4 regions of the Mesorhizobium sp. WSM4841 genome follow, and region 1 is predicted to be linked to each of the others. Evidence: predicted binding sites of a transcription regulator. Region 1 holds the regulator's gene; each other region holds the start of a gene.
The links. The regulator LexA, encoded in region 1, represses DNA repair genes until DNA is damaged. The targets are predictions, from matches to a motif close to TGTTCNNNNTGTGTTCNG.
Positions count from the first base shown of each region.

Region 2: recA (recombinase RecA) is a predicted target of LexA. The motif match lies at 2,377-2,394, and genes of this name have one in related genera.
Region 3: AC0L14_RS14785 (ATP-dependent helicase) is a predicted target of LexA. The motif match lies at 1,960-1,977, and genes of this name have one in related genera.
Region 4: AC0L14_RS13875 (helicase-related protein) is a predicted target of LexA. The motif match lies at 2,305-2,322, and genes of this name have one in related genera.

Region 1 covers NZ_JBVVQC010000005.1:136,327-141,163, reverse strand. The annotation lists gene AC0L14_RS08040 (ComEC/Rec2 family competence protein) at 1-2,267, shown strand, start outside; gene lexA (transcriptional repressor LexA) at 2,261-2,998, opposite strand; gene AC0L14_RS08030 (molybdopterin molybdotransferase MoeA) at 3,103-4,308, opposite strand; gene moaC (cyclic pyranopterin monophosphate synthase MoaC) at 4,311-4,805, opposite strand.
Region 2 covers NZ_JBVVQC010000026.1:96,508-101,344, reverse strand. The annotation lists gene alaS (alanine--tRNA ligase) at 1-906, opposite strand, end outside; gene recA (recombinase RecA) at 1,156-2,253, opposite strand; gene AC0L14_RS25470 (carbohydrate kinase family protein) at 2,528-3,460, shown strand; gene AC0L14_RS25465 (TfoX/Sxy family protein) at 3,485-3,808, opposite strand; gene AC0L14_RS25460 (GFA family protein) at 3,899-4,396, shown strand; gene sufA (Fe-S cluster assembly scaffold SufA) at 4,530-4,837, opposite strand, start outside.
Region 3 covers NZ_JBVVQC010000010.1:122,544-127,380, reverse strand. The annotation lists partial or broken gene AC0L14_RS14790 (glucose/quinate/shikimate family membrane-bound PQQ-dependent dehydrogenase) at 1-1,798, opposite strand, end outside; gene AC0L14_RS14785 (ATP-dependent helicase) at 2,018-4,687, shown strand; gene AC0L14_RS14780 (ABC transporter permease) at 4,704-4,837, opposite strand, start outside.
Region 4 covers NZ_JBVVQC010000009.1:177,021-181,857, reverse strand. The annotation lists gene AC0L14_RS13875 (helicase-related protein) at 1-2,138, opposite strand, end outside; gene AC0L14_RS13870 (TetR/AcrR family transcriptional regulator) at 2,809-3,393, opposite strand; gene AC0L14_RS13865 (FAD-dependent monooxygenase) at 3,477-4,721, shown strand; gene phbB (acetoacetyl-CoA reductase) at 4,809-4,837, opposite strand, start outside.

The DNA of each region.
Region 1 (4,837 bases):
TTCGTTTCCGCCGACAGCTTAGCCATCTTTCACCATCCGGTATCCGCAACAGCGTGGCCTCGGCAGCCGGCCTGGAACTAGACCGCGGCGTCGCCTTTCTGCTGGTGCCGGTTTTTCTGGCATGCGGGGTGATCGTCTATTTTTCGCTTGCCGTCGAACCGGACTTTCCGCAGCCTATTGCCGTCGTGGTCCTCACGGCATTGTGTGCGGCAGTGACACGCTCATGGCGCAAAACGCATCTGTGCTTCATGGCAGCGTTGCTGTGCGCACTCGGGCTACTCGCCGCCAAGGTTGAAACCTGGCGCGTGGGAACGCAGATGCTCGGCTCGGAAATCCAGACCCAGCTCACCGGCCGTGTCGTTAGGCTCGATCAGATGGCGAACGGCCGGATCAGGCTGACCATCGACGTGATGTCGACCGCCCGGCCGACACTGCGTTATGCGCCGGAACGTGTCAGGGTTTCGGCACGCAAAATTCCCGCTGAGATGACCGCAGGCTCGGTGGCAACCGGCTATGTGAGGCTTCTGCCTCCGACTGGCCCGGTTAGGCCGGACAGTTATGACTTCTCCTTCGACAGCTATTTCGCCGGTATCGGTGCCAGTGGCTTTTTCCTCGGCAATCCGAAGATCGTCGTTTCCGAAGATGCACCGTTCGCCGCGCGCATTTCTTCCTCGATCGAAAAGGCGCGTGAAACCATCGCCGACCATATCAGGGACAGCATCGGTGGCGCCGAGGGGGAGATTGCCGCCGCGCTGATCGTCGGCGTGCGTGCCGGCATTCCCGAAGAGATAAACGAATCGATGCGGCGCACCGGCATCTACCACATCATCTCGATTTCCGGCCTGCACATGGCGCTTGTCGCCGGCACCATCATGGGATTGCTGCGCGGCGCCTTTGCGCTGGTTCCCGATTTTTCGTCGCGCCGGCCGGTCAAAAAATATGCGGCTGCTGCCGCACTCGTTTCCATCGCTGCCTATCTGATTTTTTCCGGTATCGTGGTCGCGGCTGAACGCAGCTTTATCATGCTGGCGGTAATGCTTGTCGCCGTGCTGTTCGACCGGGCGGCACTCACCATGCGCAATCTGGCGATTTCGGCCATCGCCGTCATCGTCGTGTCGCCGCACGAGGTGGTCGGCCCAAGCTTCCAGATGTCCTTCGCCGCGACCGCTGCTCTCGTGGGCGCCTATGCCGGCTGGTCCGACTATCGTGCCGACAAGGCCACCGCGCCGCCACAGCGACGGTCAACGATCGCTTTCGTCACGCGAAAACTTGCCGCTGGGACAGGTACCATCGCAATGACCTCCATCATTGCCGGCAGCGCCACCGCACTCTTCGCCATCTGGCACTTCCAGCGCGTCTCGCCGCTCAGCCTGTTCGCCAATCTGGCCGTCATGCCGATCGTCACGGTCGTGATGTTCCTGGCCGTCGTCAGCGCCTTGGCAATGCCGTTCGGCTTCGACGGCCCTTTCCTATACATGATGGGCAAGGGGCTGACGGCCATGATTGCAATATCGGGATGGATCTCCGAGCGGTCGCCGGTCGATGCCGTCGGGCTGATCTCGTTGCAGTCGGTTCTGCTGGTGACGGCCGCCCTGGTCATCGCCACGATGGCAACGACATGGTTGCGGCTTGCGGCACTTCCCTTTGCGCTCGCCGGCCTGCTGACGATTTCCGAGACGCGCACCCCCGACGTGCTGATTTCGGAAGATGCGCATCTGGTGGCGCTGCCGATCGGCGGCGGCGAACTTGCCGTCAACCGGGTGCACTCGAACGAATTCACCACCGACAACTGGAAACATGCGCTGGTTTCAGCGACCATTGTCGAGCCGGAGACATTCGAAAAAGGAGACGTGCGGTTCGACATCGTCGACCCGGCCGACCTGCCGCCGGGAGCGCCCTTCTACTGCACTGCCGGCCTGTGCCTCGCCCGGCACCAGTCCGGCGCGATCATCGCGCTCGCCGACGACCGCAAAACCGCACGGCCAGCCTGTGCCTTTGCGGATTTGATCGTCATCGATGATGCCACAGCCTATTATAATCCCTGCCGCAATCCGCTGGTTCTCGTCGTCACCAAACGGCAGCTCGCTCGCATGGGCAGTGCCGCCGTCTTTTTCGATCCGCTATCTGCGACGACGCGCGCAGAAATCCGTTTTGCCGTCAGACAGCCCTATAGGCCTTGGCATGAGCAGCGGAGATTTTCGCGCGAGGCGAGGGGCCTGCCGCCATACCGCAGGGCCGAGAAACCCAAAAAGCCTGCCGTTCAGTAACGCCGGATCAGTCCGACGAGCTTGCCTTGCACCTTGACCCTGTCCGGCCCGAAGATGCGCGTCTCATAGGCCGGATTGGCGGCTTCCAGTGCGATCGAGGCACCTTTGCGGCGGAACCGCTTCAGCGTCGCTTCCTCGTCGTCGACCAAGGCGACGATGATCTCGCCAGGCTGGGCGGTGTCGGCGTTGCGGATGATGACCGTGTCGCCGTCGAAAATGCCGGCCTCGATCATCGAGTCACCCTTGACCTCCAGCGCGTAGTGCGTGCCGCCGGTGATCATGTCCGGTGGTACCGAAATCGAATGCGTCTGGTGCTGGATGGCGTCGATCGGCACACCGGCAGCGATGCGGCCCATCACCGGTATGGAGATGGTGGCAACGACGTCGTCGTCATTGCCGGCTGCGGGCATGCGCGAAGGCGCCGGCTTGATCTGTCGTCCGAGGCTGCCCTGCCCAAGGCTGCCCTGAATGACGCTTGGCGAGAATTTGCGCGCCGCATTGAGGCCGGGCGCGATCGAATCGGGCAGGCGCAGCACCTCCAGCGCGCGGGCGCGGTTGGGCAGGCGGCGAATGAAACCGCGCTCCTCCAGTGCAGTGATCAGCCGATGGATCCCCGACTTCGAGGCGAGGTCGAGCGCTTCCTTCATCTCGTCGAACGAGGGCGGAATGCCGCTTTCCTTCAGCCGCTCGTGGATGAACATCAGCAGTTCATGTTGTTTGCGTGTCAGCATCGCGACCCCCAACAGAATCAGAAAAACAAACCCAGAACAAACACTATCTGTTCCAGTTGTGTTCCGCAACCGTTTAAAATTTAATGAATGTGTTGACGTTTTGTTCAGCGTAGCATCAGCACGCTGCACGCGGCGCCCGTCGCGGCTGGGGGAGCGAACGGCTCGCGCACGATCAGCCCGTTGGCGTCGGCCAGCATTTTGAGCATCGAGGAATCCTGGATGCCGAACGGGGTCGCCAGCAGCGTGCCGGCTTCTTCGCTAACCACGGCGCGTACATAGTCCTGCCTGAGATCGTTGGCCGGCATGGCGGCGCCGAGCCGCGCCTGACGCATGTCCTGCCGGAAGGCGCGGCCGCCGAGCCGCGCAAGCAGCGGCGTCAGAAAGAGCTGCGTGCAGACCAGGCTCGCCACCGGATTGCCAGGCAGGCCGATGCAGCGGATGTCACCCAGCCGCCCGAACATCAGCGGCTTGCCGGGCCGCATGGCGATTTTCCAGAAATCGAGCGTCATGCCTTCACCGGTCAGCACGTCATGGACCAGGTCATGGTCGCCGACCGAGGCGCCGCCCAGCGTGACGATGACGTCGGCGCCTGCGTCGACCGCTTGTTTCACCAGCGTGGCGATCGCCTCCTTGCGGTCGGGGGCGATGCCGAGATCGAGCGCGCTGGCGCCGACCGAGCGGGCCGCGGCGGCGACGCCATAGGCATTGGACGAGATGATCTGGTCGGGGCCAAGGTCGCTGCCCGGCGGCAGCAATTCGTCGCCGGTGGCGATGATGGCGACCAACGGCCGTTTCACCACGCTGACCTGCGGGTGGTTGGCCGACGCCGCCAGCGACAATGCCGCCGGATCAAGCGGGCGGCCTTTCTCCAGCAGGACGTCGCCCTTCGAGAAATCGAGCCCGAGGCGGCGGATGTTGCGGCCTTCAACCGTCGACGCGGTCACTTCGATGCTGCCGCCGCCGAGGTCGCGGACATTCTCCTGGATGACGATGGTGTCCGCGCCTGCAGGAAGCGGCGCGCCGGTGAAGATGCGCACGGCCTGCGCCGGGCCGACTGTTCCGGCAAAGCCGCGTCCGGCCGGCGCCATGCCGATCACCGAAAGTCTTGCGGGCACGGATGCGACATCCTCGGCCCGCACGGCATAGCCGTCCATGGCGGACGCGTTGAACGGCGGCTGGGTGCGGAGCGCCAGGAGCGGCTCCGCCAGCACGCGGTCGGCGGCGTCCATCAGGGCGACGCTTTCAGCCTGCAAGGGCGCAGCATCCTCAAGCAGGCGCTCGAGCGCCTCGGCGACCGGAAGCAGTGCCATTATTAGCCTGCCCCCTTGGCATCCGCCTTGTAGTCGCCGGATTTGCCGCCGGTCTTTTCCGCCAGCCTGATGCCCGAGATCACCATGGCGCGGTCGACCGCCTTGGCCATGTCATAGATGGTCAGGCAGGCGACCGAGACGGCGGTCAGCGCTTCCATCTCGACGCCGGTCTTACCGGTGACGCGGGCCAGCGCCGTGACCTTCAGGCCTGGCAGCGTCGCGTCCGGTTCGATGTCAATGGATACCTTGGTCAACAGCAGCGGATGGCAGAGCGGGATCAGCTCATGCGTCCTCTTGGCCGCCATGATGCCGGCGATGCGCGCCGTGCCCAGCACGTCGCCCTTCTTGGCATCGCCGTCGAGAATCATCTTCAGCGTTTCGGGCCGCATCGAGACAAGACCTTCGGCGATTGCCGTGCGCGTCGTCTCCGCCTTGTCGCCGACATCGACCATATTGGCTTCGCCTTTCGCGCCAAGATGGGTGAGGGCGGCCGTCATCGTCAGGTCACCTTAGCGCGACGTGCGTCCGT
Region 2 (4,837 bases), on a different contig from region 1:
CAGTACGTAGCCGCGGCCCTCGTTCGACGGCAGCACCCCGTCAGCGATGAGGAAGCTCGAGGCGCGCAGATGATCGGCAATGACGCGGTGGCTCGCCCGGTTCTTGCCTTCCGCCTTGACGCCGGTCGCCTCTTCCGAGGCTCGGATCAGCGCCTTGAACAGGTCGATGTCGTAATTGTCGTGCTCGCCCTGCAGGACGGCGGCGATGCGCTCCAAACCCATGCCGGTATCGATCGACGGGCGCGGCAGTTCGATCCGCTCCGCCTTCGTCACCTGCTCGAACTGCATGAAGACGAGGTTCCAGATCTCGATGAAACGGTCGCCGTCCTCATCCGGGCTGCCGGGCGGGCCGCCCGGAATGTCGGCGCCATGGTCGTAGAAGATTTCCGAGCACGGACCGCAGGGACCGGTATCGCCCATCGCCCAGAAATTGTCGCTGGTGGCGATGCGGATGATCCTGTCCTCCGGCAGCCCGGCGATCTTCTTCCAGAAGCCTGCGGCCGCGTCGTCGGTATGATAGACGGTCACCAGAAGCCTATCCTTGGCGATGCCAAACTCGCGGGTGATCAGGTTCCAGGCGAGTTCGATGGCGCGCTCCTTGAAATAATCGCCGAAGGAGAAATTGCCGAGCATCTCGAAAAAAGTGTGGTGACGGGCAGTGTAGCCGACATTGTCGAGATCGTTGTGCTTGCCGCCGGCGCGCACGCATTTCTGCGAAGTCGTGGCGCGCGAATAGGGACGGGTTTCAAACCCGGTGAAGACGTTCTTGAACTGCACCATGCCGGCGTTGGTGAACATCAGCGTTGGGTCGTTGCGCGGCACCAGCGGGCTCGACGCCACGACCTCGTGACCTTCTTTGCGGAAATAGTCGAGAAATGCCGACCTGATCTCGTTGACGCCACTCATGAATACTGCCTTTTCGAGAGAACCGCCGATTGCCGGCGGAAAACAGACATGGCCTTTTAGCGGTCGCACCGCACCCTGTCCAGAAACACGGAATTGCTCCAAATCGTAGCCTTGGCCGGCTGTTCGGAATGGCCAGAGCCACCGCCAAAAACGCAAACCGCCGGCCCAAGGCCGGCGGCATGAACACATCGATACTCAATTCGGGATACGTGAACTCAAACGGATATTCTGGCTGGCACAGCCCGCATCCTACATCGCGCCCGCTTCGTCCTCGAAACCGTCGTCTCCACCTTCGGAACCACCATTCTCGAGGAATTTCTCGGCGATAAGTCCGGCATTCTGCCTCAGCGCCAGCTCGATTTCGCGCGCCGTGTCGGGATTGTCGCGCAGGAACAGTTTTGCATTTTCGCGGCCCTGGCCGAGACGCTGCGAATTGTAGGAGAACCAGGCGCCCGACTTCTCGACCACGCCGGCCTTGACGCCGAGGTCGACCAACTCGCCGGTCTTGGACACGCCCTCGCCATACATGATGTCGAATTCGACCACCTTGAAGGGCGGCGCCAGCTTGTTCTTGACCACCTTGACGCGGGTCTGGTTGCCGACGACCTCGTCGCGGTCCTTGACCGAGCCGATGCGACGAATGTCGAGGCGCACCGAAGCGTAGAATTTCAGCGCGTTGCCGCCGGTCGTAGTCTCGGGCGAACCGAACATGACGCCGATCTTCATGCGGATCTGGTTGATGAAGATGACCATGGTGTTGGAGCGCGAGATCGAGGCGGTCAGCTTGCGCAGCGCCTGGCTCATCAGCCGCGCCTGCAGGCCGGGCAGCGAATCGCCCATCTCGCCCTCGATTTCGGCGCGCGGCGTCAGCGCCGCGACCGAATCGACCACCAGCACGTCGATGGCGCCGGAACGCACCAGCGTGTCACAGATCTCCAGCGCCTGCTCGCCGGTGTCGGGCTGCGAAATCAGCAGGTTTTCGAGGTCGACGCCGAGTTTGCGGGCGTAGACCGGATCGAGCGCATGCTCAGCATCGACGAACGCGCAGATGCCGCCCTTCTTCTGGGCTTCGGCCACCGTGTGCAGCGCCAGCGTCGTCTTGCCCGAGCTTTCCGGCCCGTAGATCTCGACGATGCGGCCGCGCGGCAGGCCGCCGACGCCAAGCGCGATGTCGAGGCCAAGCGAACCGGTCGGCACCGTTTCGATCTCGACGACCTGCTCGTTTGCGCCGAGCCGCATGATCGAGCCCTTGCCGAAGGCACGCTCGATTTGCGACAGCGCCGCATCCAGAGCCTTTGATTTGTCCACTGCTTTGTCCTCTACAAGCCGCAAAGAATTCTGAGCCATGATACATCACCCCTTGGTCGTCAATGAAGGCCGGACAATCCGTAATCCTTATTAATTTGTACCTTTTTTGTTCTCATCTGGCAAGGGGAGACAAGCGATTGAAAAACAAAGGATATCCGGATTTGTTCTTTTTTTGTTTCGTGTTTTCACCCCAAGATGTATCCCGCTTCCTCCGTGGGATCGTGCTGGCATCTCCCGAATCGCACCTCCGGTTGCCCGGTTCCGCCGGACGACCTAGTCTCCGCCCGGCAACAGCAAAGGTCATCTCGCCGGCATGATGAAGTCGCCGACAATCCTGGCCGTAGGCGGCGCCTATATAGATCGGCGCGGCCAGGTTTCGGGCACTTTCGTGCCGGCGGCGTCGAATCCCGGCACGATGCGCGAGGCTGTCGGCGGCGCCGTCTTCAATGCGCTGCGCAGCGCCGTACGCCGCGGTGTCTCCGGCTCGCTGCTTTCGGTGCGCGGCGGCGATGTTCTGGCCGATACGGTCTCGCGCGCCATCGCTGCGGCCGGTATTGCCGATCTTTCCGTGGTGTTCCTCGATCGCACGACGCCGAGCAACACAATGCTGATCGACGGCGACGGCGCGCTGATCATCGGCCTCGCCGACATGGCGCTCTATGATCTGGCACTTCCCAAGCAGATCCGCCGTGCCAAGGTGCGCGAGGCGATCAGCACCGCCGATGCGGTCCTGTGCGACGCCAACCTGCCGTCGACGGCACTGGAGCGGCTGGTGGCGCTTGCCGCCGGCAAGCCGGTCTTCGGCCTCGCCGTCTCACCAGACAAGGCGGTGCGGCTCGCGCCGGTGCTTGGCAGCCTGGCGATGGTCTTCATGGACCGGCGCGAGGCCATCGCACTCGCCGATGTCGGTATCGACACGGCGGAGCGTGATATCATCGACCGCCTGAGGCGCGCCGGCCTCAAAGGCGGCGTGGTGACGGCGGATGACGGTCCGGTGCTGGGTTTCGACGAAGCCGGCGCCTTCTCGATCCTGCCGCCGAAAAAAGTCGCGGACGGCGCCGCCGATGCGCTGGCGGGCGCAATGGTCGCCGCCCTGCTGCGCGGCCTGACGCTGCGCGCGGCGCTGCGCGACGGCGTTGCCGCAGCAATGCTCGCGATCGAAAGTGCCGGGCTTGTGCCGGTCTTAACGGCGGCAGACTTTGCCGACGCGCTGGCCCTTGTGCCCGAGCCGCAGAAATTGGCATGAGCTGATGACCAGTGGAGAGGTAGCCTATTTGCCGGCACGCAGCCCCGCTTCATAGGCCCGGCGTGCCCAGACCGACATCTCATCCGGATCGTCGAAGGCGCTGTCGGGAACGCTCCAATACGGCATCGACACCAGCTTGCCGTGCCGCGACCCCGTATAGGTCCATTGCCGACAGCCGGCCGCCTCGAATTCGGGCGCGCTTTCCGCGTCGGCCTTCAGCATCAATTCGCCGCGCACCACGATGGCGACGATAACGCCGTCAAAATAGATGCCCTTGCCGCCGAACATCTTGCGAATGCTGACCGGGCCGAGGCCTTCGAAAAGTTCGGCAATGCGTTCATTGTCCATGCCGCGATCATGTCACCCGGATTTAGGCTTGTCATCGCCGCAACCGGCACCATCCTGACAAGTTGAAAACCAATTTCGTCGGAGTTTTTCATGCCGCTTCTGCTCAAAGGGTCCTGCCGGTGCAATGCTGTCCGATTCGAGGTGGAAAGCCACACGCCGGTGCCGTTCATGCTCTGCTACTGCTCGATCTGCCGCAAGCAGCAGGGCGGCGGTGGCTTTGCCATCAATCTCGGCGCCGATTACGAGACGCTCAAAATCAAGGGCAAGCGCAATCTCGGCGTCTACCGGGCCGAGATCGAGGACGACGAGCATCCGCAGTGCGAGATCTCGTCAGGCGAGCGGAATTTCTGCAGGAAATGCGGATCGGCACTGTGGCTCTACGATCCGACCTGGCCGGAGCTGGTCCACCCCTTCGCCTCGGCGATCGACACAGACCTGCCGAAACCGCCTGAAAAGGTGCACCTCATGCTGAAATACAAGGCGAACTGGGTCGAGCCCGAGATCGGCAAGGACGACAAGACCTTCGACGTCTATCCCGAGGAATCGATCGCAGACTGGCACAAGCGGACGGGAATGTGGGTGGATTAGCATTCTTCGCCCCGTTTACGGGGAGAAGATGCCGGCAGGCAGATGAGGGCGGCGCAAACATCACAGAGGCCGGCTCTGCCCCTCATCCGGCCCTTCGGGCCACCTTCTCCCCGTAAACGGGGAGAAGAAAGAATCAGGCCGATGCGCGCGCCTCGGCCAGCGCCTTCAGATCAGCCGGCTTGAGCTCAACCGATTCGCCGCAGCCGCAGGCCGAGCTCTGGTTCGGGTTGCGGAAGGTGAAGCCGGTGCGCAGCGTCGTCTGCTCGAAATCCATCTCGGTGCCGAACAGGAAAAGCGCTGCCTCAGGCGCGACATAGACATGGGCGCCGTCGCGCTCGATATGATCGTCCTTGGTGTTGGGCTCGGTCACCAGGTCGACCGTATATTCCATACCGGCGCAGCCGCCCTTCTTGATGCCAAGGCGAATGCCGTGCGCATTCT
Region 3 (4,837 bases), on a different contig from region 1:
AGATGAACGCCAGGTATGTCGGCATGCCGAACATCACCTGCCGGACCGGATCGACGGCGACGCCGCCCCAGTTGAATGTGCCGAAATTGCCGGGATAGATCAGCGAGCCTTGCAGCGACGGCGGCGTATAGCGGCCCTCGTAGCGCAGTTTCAGGAATTCGATCCGGCAGGCCAGCTGGTCAAACATGGTGATGCCCTACATGTCGGCCCCGGTCAGCGGCTCCGGATTGAAACTCAGATCCGAAGCCGGCTGCGTCGGCGAGGTGTGGTCGCCCTCGATCGCGCCGCCCGGCGCCGGTACTTCGTTGACCGGGACGATCGGCTCGCCGCTGCGCCGGTCGAGTACATAGAGGTCGCCCTGCTTGGTCGGCCCGACCAGCCCCGGCACCACGCCGCCAGCCGTGGTGATGTCGACCAGCGTCGGCTGCGCAGGCACGTCCATGTCCCACAGATCGTGATGCACGGTCTGCCGCACCCAGCGCAATTGGCCGGTGTTGAGATCGAGCGCGGTGATCGAGGAGGAGAATTTCTCGACATTGGCGCTGCGCCCCATACCGAGCTGGTCCGGCGTCTGATTGCCGAGCGGCACATAGAGCAAGCCGAGCTTCTCGTCGGCGCTCGCTGTCGACCACATGTTGGGAGAGTTGTGGGTATAGGTCTAACCCGGCGCCCGTGGCGTCGTCTGGTCCGGATTGCCGGAATCCCAGTTCCAAATCAGGGCGCCGGTGTCGACGTCGAAGGCACGGATGACGCCGGACGGCTCCTGCGTTGAATAATTGTCGTTGACCGCGCCGCCGACGATGATCTTGTTGGCGACGATCAGCGGCGCCGAGGTCGAATAATAATAGCCCGGCTTCGGATATGGCATGTTGGCAAGCAGGTTCAGCGTGCCGCCTTCGGCAAATGTGGGACAGACCTGGCCATTCGCGGCGTCGAGCGCGATCAGCCTAGCGTCGGATGTCGGCAGATAGATGCGTGCCGCACAGGGCTGGCCGGCGGCGATTTTGGCAGCGACATAATAGGACACGCCGCGGCAGGTCTGGTGCTGGCGGTCCTTGTCCAACTTGATCTTGGGATCGAAGCGCCATTTCTCCTTGCCGCTGGCGGCATCGATCGCAATGGCGAAATTGTGCGGCGTGCAAATGTAGAGCGTGTCGGCAACCTTCAGCGGCGTCACCTGATAGGTCGTCTCACTGATATCGTCGGGCCCTTTCACATCGCCGGTGCGATAGGTCCAGGCCGGCTGCAGATTGGCAACGTTTTCGGGGGTGATCTGGTCGAGCGGCGAATAGCGCTGGCCATACGTCGTGCGACCGTAATAGTGCCATTCGCCGGCTGGCACATTGCCGCCGCGATCGGCGGTCGGCGTCACCTTGTCGGTGTTGAGTTCGCCGGCAATATTCTTTGGATCGGTCGTCATCGAATAGCCGGCGACGCCGATCGACGCCAGCACGGCGAGGATCAGCGGCGCGCGACCATCGGGACCGGTGAGCCCGCCCCGCGCCCACGGTGTCAGCAGCCACAACGCGATAAGCACGATAATGCCGCCGCGCGGACCGAGCTCCCACCAGTCGAAGCCGGTTTCCCAGACCGCCCAGCAAAGCGTGCCGATGACGATCGCCGCGTACAGCCACAGCGCCATGGATTTGCGCCTGTAGAGCAGCCAGGCAGCGACGAGGAAGGCTATGCCGGCAATGACGTAATACCAACTGCCACCTAGCGAAGCTAACCAGATGCCGCCGCCGCCGAGTACCAGGCCGATAAGGAAAAGGATGAGGGAGGTGATGACGACAGCCAAAACGATGCTCCTTCGACTGGTGCGCGCTTCGCACGCGTCAATGGGCAACCCGGCATTGCGTTCCTGCCCCGAGCACAACTTTCTCCGGCCCGCCATGGCTGTCAAGCAGGCTGGCGCTATAGGTGGTGTTCTACCGGATTTGTAACTCCCCCGCCTGGATTGAGAACAAAACGGAGACACTTCTGGCCTTTCGCTGCCGAATCACTACATTCGGGGACAATGTCCGGCTTTTCGGAAGACATGCCCTTTTTTGACGAACCGAATGCGCGGCCCACGGCCCCGTCCGGCATTGCCGCGCGCGCCATGGCTGCCCGCAGCGGCCACACCAATGCGCCCGACTATCTGAACGGGCTCAACCCCGAACAGCGGCTGGCGGTGGAAACCACCGAGGGTCCGGTTCTGGTGCTGGCCGGCGCCGGCACCGGCAAGACGCGTGTCTTGACCACCCGCATCGCTCACATCCTCGCCACGAAGAGAGCCTTCCCGTCGCAGATCCTCGCCGTCACCTTCACCAACAAGGCCGCGCGCGAAATGAAGCAGCGCATTGGCCTGCTGATCGGCGACGGCAATGTCGAAGGCATGCCGTGGCTCGGCACCTTCCACTCGATTGGAGTGAAGCTGCTGCGCCGCCACGCCGAGCTTGCCGGGCTCAAATCCGACTTCACCATTCTCGACACCGACGACGTCGTGCGCCTGATCAAGCAGCTCATCCAGGCCGAAGGGCTGGACGACAAGCGCTGGCCGGCCAGGCAGTTCGCCCAGATGATCGACGGCTGGAAGAACAAGGGGCTTGGCCCTGCCGACATTCCCGAGGGCGACGCCCGCGCCTTCGCCAACGGCAAGGGCCGTGAGCTCTACAAGGCCTATCAGGAGCGGCTGAAGACGCTGAACGCCTGCGACTTCGGCGACCTCCTGTGCCACCCGATCCGCATCTTCCGCGACAATCCGGACGTGCTGAAGGAGTACCACAAGCGCTTCAAATACATTCTCGTCGACGAGTACCAGGACACCAACACCGCCCAATACATGTGGCTGCGCCTGCTGGCCCAGCGGCCGGACGCCGGACGCACTTCTACGTCGACAGGTTTGCGAACGGCCGAAGGCCGCAAGCCCGACCGGGCGTCCGAGCCGTTGCGAGGCCCCCGCGGAGGGCCCGCGCCGGCAGGCGCGGAACAGCCCGTGAGCGAAAGCAAAGTCAACATCTGCTGCGTCGGCGACGACGATCAATCCATCTATGGCTGGCGCGGGGCCGAGGTCGACAACATCCTGCGCTTCGACAAGGATTTCCCCGGCGCCGCGATCATCCGGCTGGAGCGCAACTATCGCTCCACCGCGCATATCCTCGGCACGGCCTCCCATCTTATCGCCCACAATGAAGGCCGCTTCGGCAAGACGCTGTTCACCGAAAAAGTCGCAGAGGACGACGAGAAGGTGCATGTCCATGCCGCCTGGGATTCCGAGGAAGAGGCCCGCGCCGTCGGCGAAACCATCGAAGCCTACCAGCGGCAGAAGCACAATCTCAACGACATGGCCATTCTTGTCCGCGCGTCCTTCCAGATGCGCGAATTCGAGGACCGTTTCGTCACGCTCGGCCTCAACTACCGCGTCATCGGTGGGCCGCGCTTTTATGAGCGCCTCGAAATCCGCGACGCCCTGGCCTTCTTCCGCGTCGTCGCGCAAGGGGCAGACGACCTCGCCTTCGAGCGCATCGTCAACGTGCCGAAGCGCGGGCTGGGCGAAGCCACCATCCGCCAGATCCACGACACCGCCAGGGCGCTCCGCATCCCGATGCTGGAGGCTGCGGAAAAACTCGCCGAGAGCGACGAACTGAAGCCGAAGCCGCGCGCAGCATTGCGGGAAGTCGCCGCCAATTTCGAGCGCTGGCAGAAGGCGCTGGAGACCACGCCGCACACCGAGCTCGCCGAGACCATCCTGGAAGAGAGCGGCTACACCGACATGTGGAAGAACGACCGCTCGGCGGAAGCGCCCGGCCGGCTGGAAAACCTCAAAGAACTGATCCGCTCCATGGAAGAGTATGAATCGCTGCGCTCGTTCCTCGAACATGTCGCACTGGTGATGGACGCCGAGCAGAACGCCGAACTCGACGCCGTCAACATCATGACGCTGCATTCGGCCAAGGGCCTCGAATTCGAGACGGTTTTTCTCCCTGGTTGGGAGGAAGGTCTTTTTCCACACCAGCGCGCGCTCGACGAAGGCGGCCGCTCCGGGCTGGAGGAAGAACGGCGGCTGGCCTATGTCGGGCTGACCCGCGCCAAGAAGAACCTGCATTTGTGGTTCGTCTCCAACCGCCGCATCCACGGCCTGTGGCAATCGACCATCCCGTCGCGCTTCCTCGATGAATTGCCGGAAGCCCATGTCGAGGTCGCCGAAAGCGGCAACAGCTACGGCGGCTACGGCAATGCCTATGGCGGCGGGTCTTTCGCCTCCGGACGGGGCGGCCAAGGCGCAGGAAGGCAGAATCCTTACGGCGCTTCGCGCTTCGACAATGTTGGCGGCACCGAGAAATCCGGTGCCTTCTCCAACACTTACGCGACGCCGGGCTGGCAGCGCGCGCAACAGAACCGCACCGAGGCGACCGACCGCAACTGGGGCTCGCGTTCCGGCCATCAGGTCGAGCGCATCGGCTATGGCGAGACCGACAGCGGCTATGGCGCCGGCCGCACCTCGATCAAAGGCCGCACCATCGACGGCGAACTGGTCGCCAAATCCGTTGCCGACACGCCATCCCCCTTCAATGTCGGCGACCGCGTCTTCCACCAGAAATTCGGCAACGGCAACATTGCTGCCATCGACGGCAACAAGCTGACCATCGATTTCGACAAGGCCGGCCAGAAACGCGTGCTGGACGGGTTTGTCAGCGGGGTGTGAGCATCCGCCCCTCCGCTCACCGATACCGCGCCTGGTTCCATTTGTGGCCGAGCAGCGACAGGATGATGATCAGCCCGTTGAAGAACTGGACATAGAAACCGCTCAGGCCTGCCGCGACGACGCCGGTCTGGATGAACGACACGGTGACGG
Region 4 (4,837 bases), on a different contig from region 1:
CCGGGCTTGTCCTTGCCGTCGTTCTGCAGCGCCCACAACAGCGTCACCAGTCCGGCCGGGGCCGGCTTGATCAGCGCGGGCGCGAAGACGTGGTAGGCGCCGAAGCGCACGCCGAGCCGGCGAAGGGCGGCGCGGCCTTCCTGGTCGAGCGACTTCATCTCCTGGGCGATGTCGCGGCGGTTGATGAGGCCGAAATGCTCGACGAGCTGGAAGGCAATGCCGCGGCCGATGCCGGTGATCTGCTCGGCGTTCTTGAGGTCGACCAGCGGCTTCAGCAAGGACTCGATCTGGAAATTGACGAAGCGCTCGGCGCGCGCCGCGACCTTGTCGCGGGCTGGTCCGGTGAGCTGCTCGTCGGCCAGCAGCACAAGGCGCGGCTTCAACGGCTCGTCGCCTGCGACCAGCGTGCCGATCGGCGCGCCGATCCAGCGCAGCGTGCCGTCGGAGCCGAGCGCGATGTCGCCATTGGCCGAGGCGCCGAAGCGTTCGGCCCGCGCCTCGAATTCGGCTGCAAGCGCCTTCTGGGCTGCTGTGCGCACTGCCTTGGCGTCCTCGCCGCCGGCGCTCTGGTCGGCGGTGAAGCGGAACCCTTGCAACTCGCCGACATGATGGCCTTCGACGAGGACAGTTCCGGTTGGGCTAATTTCGGCTTCAGGCATGGTATTTTCTCTAAGGCGCCGCATGAGGACGGAAGTCCTGCGGTCTACGAAGCGTTTCGTCAACCGCTCATGCAGCGCATCCGACAATCTGTCTTCGATTTCGCGCGTCTTTTCCTGCCAGTGTGCCTGATCGGCCAGCCAGCCGGGCCGGTTGGAGACGAATGTCCAGGTGCGGATCTGGGCGATCCGGTGCGACAGCGTGTCGATGTCGCCCTCGGTGGTGTCGGCACGGCGCACCTGCTCGGCCATGTAATTCTCGTCGACATGGCCATGCCTGGCAAGGTCCATGTAGATCGAGGCGATCAGGTCGGCATGCTGGGCAGGCGCGATCTTCCTGTAGTCGGGAAGGGCGCAGGCCTCCCACAACAGCGCCACGCGCTTGGCGTTGGTGGCCAAGGCCCGGATATCCTCGTCGCGGGACAAATGCTCGAGCGCCTGCGCATCCACAGCCGGTAGCGCACGCGTCAGGCCTTCGACCGGCGCGTTGGTCTCGGTGGAGCGCTTCAGCGCATCGAGGCTGGCGAAATCGAAATGCGCGGTGCGCCATTGCAGCACTTTCACCGGGTCGAACTCATGCCCTTCGATCTTCTTGACCAGATCTTCGTCGAGCGGATCGACCTGGCCGGTGACGCCGAAAGTGCCGTCGCGCAAGTGCCGGCCGGCGCGGCCGGCGATCTGGCCGAGTTCGGCCGCCGTCAGGTTGCGATACTGGTAGCCATCGAATTTACGGTTTTGAGCGAAGGCGACATGATCGAGATCGAGGTTCAGGCCCATGCCGATCGCATCGGTGGCGACCAGGTAATCGACATCACCCGATTGGAACAGCTCCACCTGCGCGTTGCGAGTGCGGGGTGATAGCGCGCCGAGCACGACGGCCGCACCCCCTTGCTGGCGGCGGATCAGTTCGGCAATCGCATAGACCTCGTCGGCGGAAAAGGCGACGATCGCCGTGCGTCGCGGCAGGCGGGTCAGCTTCTTCGAGCCGGCATAGGCGAGATGCGACAGCCGTGGCCGGGTCACCACCGACACGCCCTTCAGCAGACGCTGGAGGATGCCGTGCATGGTGGCTGCGCCGAGCAGCAATGTCTCCTGGCGGCCGCGCAGATGCAGGATACGGTCGGTGAAGATGTGGCCGCGCTCGAGATCGCCAGCCAGCTGCACCTCGTCGATGGCGACGAAGGCGGCGTTGGTCTCGCGCGGCATGGCTTCGACGGTACAGACCGAATATCTGGCACCGTCGGGCTGGATCTTCTCCTCGCCGGTGATGAGCGCCACCTTGTGAGCGCCGACCTTCTCGCAGACGCGTGAATAAACCTCGCGGGCGAGCAACCTGAGCGGCAGGCCGATGATGCCGCTTTCATGCGCCACCATGCGCTCGATGGCGAGATGGGTCTTACCGGTGTTGGTCGGCCCGAGCACGGCAGTCACGTCGCGGCCCGAGAGGATCAGCGGCTCAATATGTTTCGGCGGGATGTTCATCGACCTGGAAATCAGGCTCTCTTCTTCGCGTTGTCGGGAGCGCGCCCCGTGGCGGCGCGTGTGACAGCCGACACATAGGGATTTCGAGTGCGAAGCGAAAGCGGAATGTTCCGACGGCAGCTCGAAGGCTCTCGTCTGGTGTTGTCAACCGGTCCTGATTAACAGTTGGAACGAGTCTGGAACGAATCAGCTACGAATCGCTGACTCTTGCTGATTCAGGTTTTGTTCACGGCTACATCTGGACTTTTTGCCGACGAGTCTCACCACATGCTGAATCGCCGAACTGGCCCGATTCATGCAGGGCGGACGTCCTCCTTAACAGTTGCCGGTAAACGATCGGCGCAGGCCGGCGGGCATCACCCAACATTATGAAATTATTGATCTTTCCTAACGCGCCTTTACGGTTTGAGGGATGTTTTCAGCCTTTGTCGTTAACCTTCCGGTCAAAGCCGGAACGAAACGGCGACGAATCAGCGCTGGCGGGTGTTTCCCGGTTTGTTCACCCCAATATGTTGTGTCGTGAACAGGTTTTCCACCTGTTATCAACAGGCGAGGAACAGGGTTTTGCACAGGCTGTGCGGCCGCCGTTAACTTTTGCGTGCCGCTTCGGCACAAATCGGTGTCACGTCCGTCGGTCGGCGCAGTCGCGCACGAGGACCAGACTCCGGGTTCAAGAAATGTCCTCTCCCACGGCATAGCGCTGCAAAGTAGGGCCGACGTTCTGAATGATTTCATCGTGGGACAGGGCGACGACGGGCGGAAGCCGCAGCAGGTATCGGCACATCGCCAAACCCAGCAACTGGCTCGAAACGAGCCCGGCACGTCGACCCGCGTCGGCGGGATCAGCGACCGCCGCAACCACCGGCCTGACCTGGTTGCCAAATACGTCACGCAGCTTTTCGGCGGCGAATTCGTTCGACGTCGCCGAACGCAGCAGAATTGCCATGCCAGGACCGCTGGCCGCGCCCTCCCAGATTTCGAGAAAACGCCTGATCAGCGTTTCACCGATGGTGTTTCGGTCGATCACCCGAAGTGCCGGCAATTGCAGGTCGACGACCGCCGCCCTGGCGAACAGCTCGTCCTTGCTGCGGAAATAGCGGATCACCATGGCCGGATCGATCGAGGCATGCGCCGCGACGTCGCGGATGGAGGCGCCGTCATAGCCGCGCTCGGCGAACAGGAGCCTCGCGGCCTCGAGGATTTGGGCGCGCGTGCGGTCCGACTTGCTGGGTTTCTTCGGCTGGTTCTCGGTCATGAAAATTCATATGCCAACGGCCGTTGACAAATGCAATAGCTTCGACTAGAAAGTCAACGATCGTTGACAAATGGAGAGAAAAAATGTTGCCCGATACAACGGAAGTCCTGATCATTGGCGCCGGCCCGACCGGCATGGCGCTGTCCATCGTGCTGCACCAGGCCGGTGTCGATCATGTTCTGATCGACAGGCTGGCGCAGGGCCTTCAGACCTCGCGGGCTGGCGTCATCCACTCGCAGACGCTGGAAACGCTGGAGCCTCTCGGCGTCACGCAGCGGCTGAGCGAACTTGCCCTGAAGCTGCAGAATTTCGCCATCCGCGACCGCAATCGGGCGCTGCTCACGCTTGATTTCGGCAAGCTTCCGTCAAGGCATCCCTATTTGATGATGCTGCCTCAGAACCTGACCGAGCAGGTGTTCGCCGAACGGATCGCAGCCCTGGGCGGTGTGATTCACCGCATGGTCGAGGCCAAGGCGGTCGTTCAGGATGCTGACGGCGCGCGCGTGACGGTGGTCGAGAACGGCCGCGAGAAACTGATATCGGCACGCTATGTCGTTGGTGCCGACGGCATGCAAAGCCTGGTGCGCAGGTCGACCGGCATCGAGTTCGACGGCGCGGCCTATGACGCTTCGTTCGTACTCGCCGATGTTCGTCTCGACTGGCCGGTTGGGCCGACAGAAGTGTCGCTGTTCTTTGCACCGGCCGGGCTGGTGGTGGTGGCGCCGCTTCCGGACGGATCGTACCGGGTCGTCGCGACAATGGAGGACGCACCGGAAAAGCCCGAGATCGCCGACATCCAGGCGCTGCTCGACAGCCGCGGACCGACCAAGAAAAGAACCCGGGTGCTCGACCTGTCGTGGAGCTCGCGTTTTCGTGTGCATCACCGCCTGGTCCGCTCGTACCGCAAGGACCGATTGTTCCTCATGGGTGATGCCGCGCACGTGCACAGCCCGGCGGGAGGGCAAGGCATGAACACCGGCATCATCGACGCGGTCGTGCTTGGCCAGTTGCTTGGCGACGTGATGAACGGCGTGCGCCCGGAAGCCGAGCTCGACCTCTACGAAACGCTGCGCCGCCCGGCGGCCCAAGAGGTGCTTGAACTGGCGGGCACGATGACCGACATGGCGCTTACCCGCAGTTCGGTGAAGCGGTTCGTCCGCAATCTCGTGCTTTCGGTGCTGAATCTCAATCCATTCCTGAAGCTTCGTATCGCATTGAAACTGTCAGGCCTCAGCCGGGCGCCGCTTGCCCGCCTGCCGGCACCTTCGCGCGAGCCGATCGCCCGGGCCAAGCCTGCAGCCGAACCAGGGCTGAAGCTTGTTGCCTGACAGCCGCGATTGTGCGGATCCCAGCCCTCGGTCTTGGCCGGGTGGGCGTTGGGCCCGGTACATCAGTTACCGGCGAGAGCCGACGCCTCAGGTGATGTACTGGCCGCCATTGGCGG